Regions from separate parts of the Nocardia sp. CA-135953 genome, predicted to be linked through region 1. Evidence: riboswitches for the same ligand, from Rfam matches in the RefSeq annotation. Region 1 holds a riboswitch; the other holds the start of a gene.
What was found. Region 1 has a riboswitch for S-adenosylmethionine ahead of metX (homoserine O-acetyltransferase MetX). Riboswitches for the same ligand answer to the same signal wherever they lie in the genome.
Positions count from the first base shown of each region.

Region 2: linked by a shared signal. The riboswitch ahead of ACQPXH_RS03595 (rhodanese-like domain-containing protein) and the one ahead of metX (homoserine O-acetyltransferase MetX) in region 1 are both predicted to bind S-adenosylmethionine.

Region 1 covers NZ_CP192082.1:6,278,995-6,284,946, forward strand. The annotation lists gene ACQPXH_RS28885 (MFS transporter) at 1-755, opposite strand, end outside; gene ACQPXH_RS28890 (TetR family transcriptional regulator) at 888-1,631, shown strand; SAM riboswitch class IV at 1,675-1,785, shown strand; gene metX (homoserine O-acetyltransferase MetX) at 2,155-3,267, shown strand; gene ACQPXH_RS28900 (hypothetical protein) at 3,273-3,680, opposite strand; gene ACQPXH_RS28905 (hypothetical protein) at 3,909-4,448, shown strand; gene ACQPXH_RS28910 (DUF3017 domain-containing protein) at 4,461-4,706, opposite strand; gene ACQPXH_RS28915 (tRNA (cytidine(34)-2'-O)-methyltransferase) at 5,096-5,560, shown strand; gene ACQPXH_RS28920 (DUF167 domain-containing protein) at 5,598-5,828, opposite strand; gene ACQPXH_RS28925 (DUF4349 domain-containing protein) at 5,785-5,952, opposite strand, start outside.
Region 2 covers NZ_CP192082.1:764,661-770,612, forward strand. The annotation lists gene ACQPXH_RS03575 (hypothetical protein) at 1-130, opposite strand, end outside; gene ACQPXH_RS03580 (hypothetical protein) at 505-1,248, shown strand; gene ACQPXH_RS03585 (hypothetical protein) at 1,418-2,074, shown strand; gene ACQPXH_RS03590 (O-succinylhomoserine sulfhydrylase) at 2,195-3,409, opposite strand; gene ACQPXH_RS03595 (rhodanese-like domain-containing protein) at 3,406-3,822, opposite strand; SAM riboswitch class IV at 3,837-3,953, opposite strand; gene ACQPXH_RS03600 (Rv0361 family membrane protein) at 4,019-4,474, opposite strand; gene ACQPXH_RS03605 (FAD-dependent oxidoreductase) at 4,780-5,952, shown strand, end outside.

The DNA of each region.
Region 1 (5,952 bases):
AGCAGGGCGACACCGATGACGAGCAGCCCGAGGGTGCTGCCGGCCAGCCAGCCGTCCTCGGCGGCGCGGCTGAATCCGTACACGATGGCGATCAGACCGACCGTCACGGTGACGGCGCCGGGCACGTCATAGCCGCCGGTGCGCGGTGTCGGCACATCCTTCACCACGAAGGCCAGCGCGCCGAGCAGCGCGAGCAGTGCGATCGGGGTGTTCACCAGCAGGCACCAGCGCCAGGAGGCGTATTCCGTCAGCGCGCCACCCGCGATCAGGCCGAGTGCCGCACCACCCGCGGAGATACCGGCGAAGACGCCGAACGCGGTCGCGCGCTCCTTGGCCTCGGTGAAGGTCACCGAGAGCAGTGACAGTGCCGCGGGCGCGAGCAGCGCCGCGAACGCACCCTGCAGCGCCCGTCCGGCGAACAGCTCCGCAGCGTTCTGCGCCAGACCCGCCACCGCGGACGCACCGGCGAAGCCGACCAGGCCGACGATGAAGATCCGCCGCCGCCCGAGGTAGTCGGCCAGCCGTCCGCCGAGCAGCAGCAGGCCGCCGAAGATCAGCGTGTAGGCGGTCAGCATCCACTGCCGATTGCCGTCGCTGATGTCGAGATCCCGCTGGGCGAAGGGCAGCGAGATGGTCACGATGGTGGCGTCGAGAACCACCATGAGCTGGGCCAATGCGATCACCCCCAGGGCCAGCCAGCGTGCCGAACTCGTTTGCTTCTCCAGAACTTCCACCGCTGTCGCAGTCTCGCTCACCTTGGTCTCCTCGTCCGAAGTTCGTGTAGCCATCCTGTCATTGGCAGACATTTGTCGTCAATAGAAAAATGTCGTACTACGACATTTGGCTGCTAAGGACACGAATGAATCCGATTGCGCTAACATGAGTCCATGCTCGAGTCATCGACGCCGATCGGCGCGAGCGCCACAGCCGAGGACGCTGTGCGCGCCCCAGCGAACCCAGGGCCCAGTGCGTCCGGCGGTCCGGGGTTGCGCGAGCGCAAGAAGCAGCAGACCCGGTTGCGCATCATCGAGGTGGCGCTCGACCTGTGCGACGCACAGGGATTCGACGCGACCACGGTCGAACAGATCGCGGACCGTGCGGATGTGTCCCCGCGCACGATCAATCGGTATTTCGACAGCAAAGAGGCCATCGTCCTCGGGCCGGTCAAGGACTTCGGACTCGCGATCGCCGAATGCCTGCGTGGACTCCCGGTCACCGGCAATGAGCTGCAATCGCTGCGCGAGGCCTTTTTGCTTGTCGTCGACCAGGCCGCGGTGAATACCGAGGGACCGCTGTCGTTCCGGCGCTTCCAGCAGATGCAGCGGATCCTGCGCAGCAGTCCGACGGTCAGTGCGCAGAGCATGGAACTGGCCGACGACAAGAACACCGCGATCGCCGACGCGATCGCCGAGCGACTCGGCACCCAGCCCGATGCGCTGCCGGTGCAACTGGTCATCGGCGCCTGGCAGCTGATCGGCCACCTCAGCATGGAGTGCCAGAACTCGATCTTCGACGAGGAAGACACCGCCGCGGCCGCCGCGGCGGCCCGCGGCGGATTCACCACGTCGTTCGACGAGTTCATGCGTGTATGCACAGGGCAGCCCGCGACCGAACCGGCGGACAACCGATAACGGATTTCAGTCGCCGACCGCGCGCCGGTTACCATGTCCGTCAGGTCATGAGTGCCAGCGCGAAGCCCCGGCTTGCTGGACGGCAACCCTCCAGCAGCGGTGGGGTGCTCCGGGTGATGACCGGGCTCTCGATGGTCGAGAGCAAGCGCGCACTTCAGGAGGTATTTCCGATGAGTTGTTGTCCGTTACCCAGATCACGATAAGACCTGCTGGCGAACAACCCTTTGGAGCACGACATGAGTGACCCCATCGCGTCCGCGGCCGCACTCCCGGTCTACCGGACCACGGCCCGGTTCAGTCGGGTAGTTAGCATCGAGGATGTGCGTTCCCTCGTGATTCCCCCGGCATCGGCAACGCATTGTCCGCAGCGGGCTGTTTTCACGGCGGCGACGACGTGAGCGAGCGAACCATCAACCGTGAGCGAGCGAACCATCAACACAGCACCCTCGGTCGCGACGGAGCCGAGCGCTGGCGAGGCGGAGTCGTGACCGTGACCGACCCGAGTACCGCGCGTTCGTCCGCGGTGGCCCTGCCGCCGCCGGACGGGAGGCTCGGCATCATCGCCATCGGGGACGTGCGACTGGAGAGCGGCGCAGTCATCCCGGACGTTCATCTGGCCGTGCAGCGCTGGGGTGAACTCTCCCCCGCACTGGACAACGTGGTGCTCGTCGAGCACGCGCTGACCGGCGATTCGCATGTCGTCGGGGTGCCCGACGATATCCATCCGCTGCCCGGCTGGTGGGACGGCATGGTCGGGCCGGGCGCACCGGTGGATACCGACGAATGGTGCGTCATCGCGACGAATGTGCTCGGCGGCTGCAAGGGCAGCACCGGCCCCTCGACGCTCGCGCCGGACGGAAAGCCTTGGGGTGCAAGGTTTCCGGAGATCTCGATCCGGGATCAGGTGACCGCGGAAGCGGCGCTGCTCGATCTGCTCGGCATCGAACGCCTGGCCGCCGCCGTCGGCGGTTCGATGGGCGGCATGCGGGTGCTGGAGTGGATGGTCGGCGCGCCGGAACGGGTCGGTTCCGCACTGGTACTCGCCGTCGGCGCACGCGCCACCGCCGACCAGATCGGCACGCAGACAACGCAAATCGCCGCCATCAAGGCCGATCCGGACTGGCGGGGCGGCGACTACCACGACACCGATCGCGTCCCGACGACCGGCATGGGCATCGCCCGCCGCATCGCGCACCTGACCTACCGCACCGAGGGCGAACTCGATCACCGCTTCGAGAACAATGCGCAGGGCGACGAGGACCCGCGCGACGGCGGCCGCTATGCGGTACAGAGCTATCTGGACCACCAGGCCGAAAAGCTTTGCAGCCGTTTCGATCCCGCCACCTACGTGCTACTGACCGAGGCGATGAACCGACACGATATCGGCCGCGGGCGCGGCGGCATCGCGGCCGCCCTCGCCACCACCCCGGTACCGTGCGTGGTCGGCGGCGTCGACTCGGATCGCTTGTACCCGTTGCGAACTCAACAGGAACTGGCCGACGGGCTGCCGGGCTGCGAGGGCCTGGAGATCGTGCACTCCCGCGACGGCCACGACGGCTTTCTCACCGAAGCCGCCGCCGTGTCCAAATTGCTCACCGAGACAATGCGACTGGCGCGAGTCGGTCGCAACAGCTGAACCCATCATTCCTTCGACTGTGCGGCGGGAGCGCCGACGAGCAGTTGGACGATGGAGTGGACGAAGCCTTCCAATCGCTCGCGCGAATACTCGTCCGGCCCGCTGACCGCAAGCCTGCCGAGCATTTCGGCAACGCTCAGCACCGCATTGGTAAGTAGTGCGGAATCCATTCCCGCCCAACGCGGATCGAGTGCGATGCCCATGCCGACCAGGGATTCGGCCTGGGTGAAGATACCGGTACGGGAATCGGCGAGTGCCGCGCGGTATTCGCCGGGGTCGGCGCACGGTAGCCGAGGTCGGCTGACGCACGGCTTCGATGCGATTGATTCCGAGCGATGCTCATCGAGCCGGAGCCGACGCCGCACCTCGGCACGAGTGAACCGGCGGCTCCGCAGGATAAAGTGGGCCACCATTCGACTGCGCTCGATCGAACGCTGCCGCGTCGGTGGCCGGGTCAGCGGATGCCGACGAAAGTTGTTGCGCCTCAGTCGACACCGAGCTCCGAACGTGGCGCATAAGGTTGACGTCGGCCGATGGACGTCGCCTTGACTCGGGGAGTCGCCGATGTGCAGACTGGCCGACATCGCACCCATCTCAGTGTGGCGGGCATTCCGGTTCATGGACGACATCGGGGGTAGACCATGCGTATTCATCGTGCCGTACCGATATTCGCGCTGCTCGGCGCGATGCTGATCGGCACTACGGCGTGCTCGGACGAGCCGACCGAGACGACCCGGGCCGCGGCGTCGACGACCACCCTGCCATCGGCGCCGACCGTCCTGGGCCCGCTCGGCTTCGGCAAACTGCGGCTCGGGATGAGCCGGAGCGAGGCCGAGGCCACTGGTGAAATCGCGGCCTTCGACAACACCGACGATCCGCCCGGCTGCGGTCGCTACAGCGCACGAGCGGGTTGGCAGGGCTTCACCAACAAGGGCGAAATAGTCGCGATCATGCCCGGCAAACTTCCGGTACGCACACCCGAAGGCATCGCCGTCGGTTCCACCGTCGACGAAGTGCGCGCGGCTTATCCCACGCTCGAGATCGGCTACAACTGGAGTTCCGCCACGGTCCCCGACCAATCAGCGCACTACGGCTTCCTCGGCATCTACCGAAATATGCCCGCCGATGCCAAGGTCACCCAGATCATGCTCTACAACGACCGGGACACTTGCCACAACTGACGCGGGGCGGCCTCAGCCGACGCCGAGCGTATTGATCGTCGCGGCGATGAAGACGATGGCGCTGCCGAGCAGGCTCAGTGCGGCGACATCGAACGGCTTGCTGCGCACGGCGAGCAGTCCGACCCGGGCTGTCGGCAGGCAGAGCCGGAAGGCGGCCGCGAGCAGGGCCGCACCGCCGAAGAACAGCGCGCCGCGACGCCAGCGATCCCAGGCCACGAAGACGACCGCGAGCAGAATGACCGCCGTCACGACCAGCATGGGCAGGTGGCAGCGCAGGAACTGCGCACCCGGGCTGGTCCGGTCGGACTGCCGTTCGGCGGCAGACGAGTCAACGTCGGTCACGCCCCGATTCTTGCAGATGACATGCGGCCACTCACACCAGCGCGACACGGCCGCGCTCTCACACGCCGAGCCTCGAGGCAGGGCTACTGCTCCGCAACAGATTTCGCCGCTCGGCGGCACACCCGATCAGGCATTGCCTCCAACTACTACGCGGCGTAGTTTCAAGAGAAGGGCTGGGTCGACGGCGAGCGCACCCTGTCGCACCTCATCCGAGAATCCGTCGACGAACTGAAACTCGTGACGGGCGCGCAGGACCTGCCCGATGTCGTTCCGGGCTAGCCGGAGCGACCTGGTTGACTGCACAGGTGTTCCGTTTGATGTTTCACGAGCCCGCGATTCCCGGAAATACCGGCAATGCGATTCGACTTGTCGCGGGGACCGGGTGTGAACTGCATCTGGTCGAGCCGTTGGGGTTCGACCTTTCGGAGGCGAAGTTGCGGCGGGCCGGATTGGATTACCACGATCTGGCCTCGGTGACGGTGCACAAGAACCTCGCGGCGGCGTGGGATGCGGTGCGGCCCGAGCGCGTGTTCGCATTCACGACCCAGGCGAGCACCCGCTATACCGATATGGCGTACCGCGAGGGTGACGTGCTGCTGTTCGGCACCGAACCGACGGGACTGCCGCCGGAGGTGCTCGACGATCCGCACATCACCGATCGACTGCGCATCCCGATGCTGCCCGGCCGCCGCTCGATGAACCTCTCCAATGCCGCCGCCGTGACCGTCTACGAGGCCTGGCGCCAGTTCGGATTTCCCGGCGCCGTATGACCGTGTCGCTCAACCCGATTCGGCGATGACGGCGGGGTCAGAGGTCCAGCTCGAAGCGTTTGAAGCGGGAGGTTGCGCCTGCGGCGAGGCGGACAGCGGATTTGGGGACGCCGTAGTGGTCTGCGAGGAGTTCGATGGCGGCCTTGTTGGCCTTGCCCTCCACGGCGGGGGCGCGGACGTACAGCTGCAGGGTGCCGTCATCGAGGGTTTCGACGAGTGGGCCCTTACGGCTGTTCGGTTTGATTGTCGCCCTTACGACCGTCGGCACCTGTATCTCCCATCGTCCCAGCGCCTTTCGCAGTACCAGCACCGGCATTTTCTGCCGCCGTCGTGCTCGCCCCGGTCGGCGTACCGACCGCAGCGGCCTCGCCCTGCTCGGATTCTCCCGATCC
Region 2 (5,952 bases), 1.8 Mb from region 1:
GCGGAGCGGGTAGCTCGATTCCGGCCCGCTCCGCTCCGAACGTCACCACGAGCGTGTCGTCGGCGTGGCTGATCGACCAGTCGAACCGGTTGGCCATGACGGCGGGTTCGGCGGCGGCCGTGGATGTCATCGGATTCGTCGGCGGCGCAATCAGTGTGTACTCCCTTTTTCGAGCATCGACAGTTGTTCGGGGAACGCACATATGCCCAAACGTCGTTGGTGGGATGCCATATCGTTACGCTGGCCGATCGGTTGGGGGAGGGCATCGGGCATTCATCTCGCCCAAGGTCTGCTATCCGGGGTCCAGGTTTTATTCGAGCCGATGTCGTGGACCGGAGGACCGTTTCGGTTGGGGTCTTCGAGATCGAGCAATACGCAGAAACGAACCAATCGTTCGGCTTGTAGCGAATGCATAGCTATCAGAAGATGGTTGGAGAAAATTTAATTAAGATCGATCCGGCAAATCTGTGAACTGGGTGTATCTCCCAGCTAGAGTCCATGGCTATGACCGATGTACAAGTAGACGGCGGGTATGCTTTTTCGCGGGATATGTGGGCAACTGAACGGTTATGGCTGTCACGGTCCGTGCGGACCATCCTCGTCGGACTCGCCGGCCAACTGAGCGGGCTCGGGCCACAGGCCTGGACTCGCTATGAAGACGGTGAGCTGGAATTCGTGCAGGCGCGTGAGTTCCAACTAGCCCTGTTGCGAGTGCACAGTGTGCTCGCGAACGAGATCGACGCCGGGATGTTGGAAGCTGCCGCCGCCGCCCTCGACCATACGGCGGGGCTGGGCGACGTCGCCTCCGTCACGGGCCTGGACCGGGCGCATACCTATCAGCGCTGGGGCACCCTCACCGCGGTCGGTGAACGTATTGCGCTCATCATCTCGCAGCCGTGGCCGGATGCCGGGCCGTCTGCCATCCGGTCTCCCGACGCGCTCTACGAGCGAGATCGGCGATGGTGGCGGGTGAGCAGCGCCGCGAGACGCAACGCCCATTACGCCATCGTTGTCGTCGACCGACTGGTCCAGCGGGTATACGCGATCGATCCGGACGGTTGGCAACCGGATTCCACCGAAACGCGGTGGGAATTCCGAGCACTCGGTTCCGAACCGCTATCGCAGAACCACGTGGACCGCGCATACCGGAAGGGCCACCTGCCGGTCCGATTGGGCGACCCGTATCCCGCCCGGCTCGATCGCGCGTGCGTCCCCAGCTACTTCTCGGATGGGCACGATGGCGACTGACGCGCCTACATCGATGCCATCCCCCGTTTCGAGCTGATCGAGGCTTTTCCCAACCTCTTCGGTACCGAACCCAATTGGCTCGGGACCGGAATGCCCTGCAATGAAACGACGATCGGGCTGCGCGGGCACGTCTCGCATGCCTGATCCATGAAATAGAGAAGGACATTTCGTGATCGAAACCTCGCGCATCGCGGCGATCGGTATCGCATGCGTTGCAGCAATCGTGCCGGTAACCGCCCACGCGGAAGCGTCCGCCGAACATGACATCGAGTACAAGGTCACCTCGGTGGAACGTGTCGTGACAACCACGCTATCGGGCGGGACCTTCGTACTCGACCACGAGCACAGCTCGTTCACGATTCGCGATGAGAGCGGCGCACCCGTGCTGGTCGTGCCAACGCGAATCACGGTGGGCGACAAGGTGCTCACAGTCGACTCCGCTCTCGGCAAAGACGCGAAGGAGCTGCGGTTGACGCCCGGTGAGCTGCGACCCGCCGCCACGCCGGTCGCATCGCCCGTCGAGAACCAGGCTGCGATGGCGGAGTTCTCGACCCGATTGGGGCTCGCCGCCACGCTCGGCACATTCGTCGGCACCGTGATCGGCCTGGTCGCCGGGGGCGTTACCGGCTGCATTGTGGGTTTGCCGCTGTTCGCGGTCGGCTGCATACCTGCCGCGATCGCCGGTGCGGGGATCGGCGGCATTCTGGGGACAATCGTTGCCGGGGGACCGGTCCTGATGCTTTCGGCCGTGGAGCTGATCGACACGCTCAACGCGCCCGACGGTACGACCAAGTGGGCGCAGAACTCTCTGAAACCTGCGAATTAGGTAATCAGAAATGCGGCGCGAAAGAGCGCGCCGCATCCCCGATCTCGGCGGCCGGCCGGAAACCACCCACCGGCCAGCCGACTCCACACCGGCGTCACCGACAGCACGGCCGCGTACCGTCTAGCTCAGCGCATGGTCCAGATCGCTCAGCAAATCCTCGACATCCTCCAGCCCAACCGAGATGCGGACGACACCGTCGGACAGGCCGATGGTGGCGCGGCCTTCGGGGCCCATGGCGCGGTGGGTTGTGGTGGCGGGGTGGGTGATGAGGGTTTTGGAATCGCCGAGGTTGTTGGAGACATCGATGATGCGCAGGCGGTTGAGGACCTCGAAGGCCCGCTTCTTGGCCTCGGCCTCCGGCGCGTTCAGTTCGAAGGTGACCACGGTGCCGCCGCCACTCATCTGGCTGGTCGCCAGGTCGTACTGCGGATGCGATTCCAGGTACGGATAGCGCACCCACGAGACGGATTTGTTGCCCTCGAGGAAGCGGGCGATGCGCAGCGCGGATTCGGTCGAGTGACGCACGCGCAGCGGCATCGTCTCCAAACCCTTGAGCAGAGTCCATGCGTTGAACGGGCTCAGCGCCGGACCGGTATGGCGCATAAGGTTTTTCACCGGACCATCGATGTAGTCCTCGGCGCCGAGGATCGCACCACCGAGCACCCGACCCTGACCATCGATGTGCTTGGTGCCCGAATACACCAGCACATCCGCACCGAGTTCGAAACCGCGCTGCAGCAGCGGCGTGGCGAAGACGTTGTCCAGCACCACTTTCGCGCCCGCGGCATGCGCGAGTTCGGTCACCCGGCGCACGTCGACCAGGGTCTGCATCGGATTGGCCGGTGTCTCGAAGAACACGGCCTGGGTCGGCACCGAAAGCGCCTGCTCCCACTGATCCAGATCATCGCCGTCGACGAAGACCGTCTCCACACCCCAGCGCGGCAGAATCTCGTTGCAGACCACGAAGCACGAGCCGAACAGGCTGCGCGCGGCGACAAGTCGATCGCCCGCCCCCAAAAGCGCACCGAGCGAGGTGAATACGGCCGACATGCCGCTCGCGGTAGCGAAACACGCTTCGGCGCCGTCGATCAGACGCAGCCGCTCCTCGAACATGGCGACCGTCGGGTTGCCGTAGCGGGAGTAGACGAAATGCTCGATATCGCCGGTGAACGCGGCCTCGGCCGCCTCGGCGCTCTCATAGACGAAACCGGAGGACAGGTACAGCGCCTCCGCGGTTTCCTCGAATCCCGAGCGACGCAGGCCACCTCGCACGCCGAGCGTCGCGGGACCGACGCCTTCGGGCAGCGGCTTGTCGAACGAACCGCCGGTGATCATGACTGCCGCCAGGGCAGGCCGATGGCGCGCCAGCCGGAGCCACCGCGATGTCCGAGCTCATCGATCGGGCCTTCGAAGCCCTCCAGCACATTGAACGACGGGGCGATGCCTGCCCCGGTCGCGGCGACCGCCGCACCGATGGAACGCTGTCCGGAGCGACAGAGGAAGACGACGGGCGCAGCCGGATCGCGCCCCGCCAGCGCCTTGGTCAGCTGCTCGACGAACTCACCGTTGCGGGCGCCGTTGCTGTCCACCCATTCGATCAGCACCGTCGGCCGTTCGATCGAGGTCGTATCCGGCACACCGACGAAACGCCATTCGGCCTCGGTGCGCACGTCTACCAAGACAGCTTCGGGGTTGTCCTGCAACAACTCCCACGCCTGCTGTGGGGTGATGTCACCGGCATATGTCATGCGATCCTCCTGTGAATCCACGCTTGCCGCACCTGGGTTTCGGTGCGCGGCCAGGTCGTCACCCGGAGCACCCCACCGCGGAGGAGGGTTGCCGACCAGCGAGCCGGGGCTTGGCGCTGGTACTCATGACCCGAAAATGAGATTGCCTGGGTAGGGGGCGCCATGTCAAACCCCAGTTCGCACCGCGCACAGGGAATCAACGGCAGACGATCCATCGGTCTTGCGAGCGGGTCAGATTCCAGGTTGCCGGGGTCTCCCGGCCCTCGACCGCGATGGTCACCGTCGCCTTGGCGTTATCGCCGTCGACCATCGCATTCTCAATCTTGGTGACCTTGATCGACTTTCCGGCCGCGGCCCCGCCGAACTGACCAGCGAGCGGCGTCTTGCTCTCGTCGAAGTCCGGACAGGCCACGCCCGGCGGCGGTGTGTTGTCGGTGGTGGCGCGGGCCTCCGCGTAGCGCTGCACCGCGGCCGCGATCTTGTCCGATTCTGTGACATTTTTCTCAGCGGGCGAAAGCACCGCACCGAGCACGATCGCGACCAGCACGACAGCGGCGAATACGGCCGCCGCGATGAACGGCGCGATGGAGCGACGATCGGTCTGATCGACCTCGATTACCGGTTCTTCATCGGTGCCCTGCTGCTCTGTCATGGGTCGATCATCCCTGGTGGACGGCGGTATCCGGCATTCGGCCCCGGAACCTGCGTCGCGCGGATTTGATAGATGTGCCCAGAGCGGGTAGTCACGGTAGGTGGGCCGGGCAGCGAACACCCGGTGTACGCACCGCCGCAGGGTGCGCGCTGTGCCACCGATAGAATCGCGGGATTGCGGCGCGGCTTCATAGCCGAGATGGCCGCCTGTTCGCATCAGCAGATGCGACCGAGAGGGTGCGTCAAGTTAGCCTAAGCTAAGACTGACGCCGTTAATTGTTTCGACCATAAGGGTGCGCGTAAAAGATGACCGAACAGAGTGCTGAGTCGACTAGCGGAGCGCACGGGCCCTCCGTTGTTACGCAAGCTGCCTCCTCCGGGCCTGACGCGCACACCGCGGGGCCTCGCCCGCTTCGCATCGCGATCGTGGGCGCGGGACCGGCCGGAATCTACGCCGCCGACGCGTTGATGAAGTCCGATGCCGAGGTGAGTATCGACCTGTACGAGCGCATGCCCGCGCCGTTCGGGTTGATCCGCTACGGCGTCGCGCCGGACCATCCGCGCATCAAGGGCATTATCACCGCCCTGCACAAGGTGCTGGACAAGCCGCAGGTCCGCCTGCTCGGCAATATCGACTACGGCACCGACATCACCCTCGACGATCTGCGCACGTTCTATGACGCGGTGATCTTCTCCACCGGCGCCAACGCCGACCGCGCGCTGCCCGTCCCCGGCATCGACCTGGACGGCAGCTACGGCGCCGCGGACTTCGTCTCCTGGTACGACGGCCATCCGGACGTGCCGCGCACCTGGCCGCTGGAGGCGGAGAAGGTCGCGGTCCTCGGTGTCGGCAATGTCGCACTCGACGTGGCGCGCGTGCTGGCAAAGACCGGCGACGAGCTGCTGCCGACCGAGATCCCGCCGAACGTCTACAGCGGTCTCCAGGCCAATAAGGCCGTCGAGGTGCACGTCTTCGGCCGCCGCGGCCCGGCGCAGGCCAAGTTCACCCCGCTCGAGCTGCGCGAACTCGACCATTCCCCGACCATCGAGGTCATCGTCGATCCCGAGGACATCGACTACGACGAGGGCTCCGAGGCCGCGCGCCGCCACTCCAAGCAGGTCGACATGATCGCCAACACCCTCGAGCAGTGGGCCATCCGCGATGTCGGCAACCGCCCGCACAAGCTGTTCCTGCACTTCTTCGAATCCCCGGCCGAAATCCTCGGCGAGGACGGCAAGGTCGCGGGCCTGCGCACCGAGCGCACCCAGCTCGACGGCACCGGCAATGTCAAGGGCACCGGCGTGTTCAAGGACTGGGACGTCCAGGCCGTCTACCGCGCCGTGGGCTATCTGTCGCAGAACCTGACCAACCTGCCGTTCGACGATCAGGCCGGTGTCGTTCCGAACGAGGCCGGACGCGTCCTGGTCGACGAGGACGCCGACGGTGCGGATCGCTATCTGCCCGCCACCTACGTCACC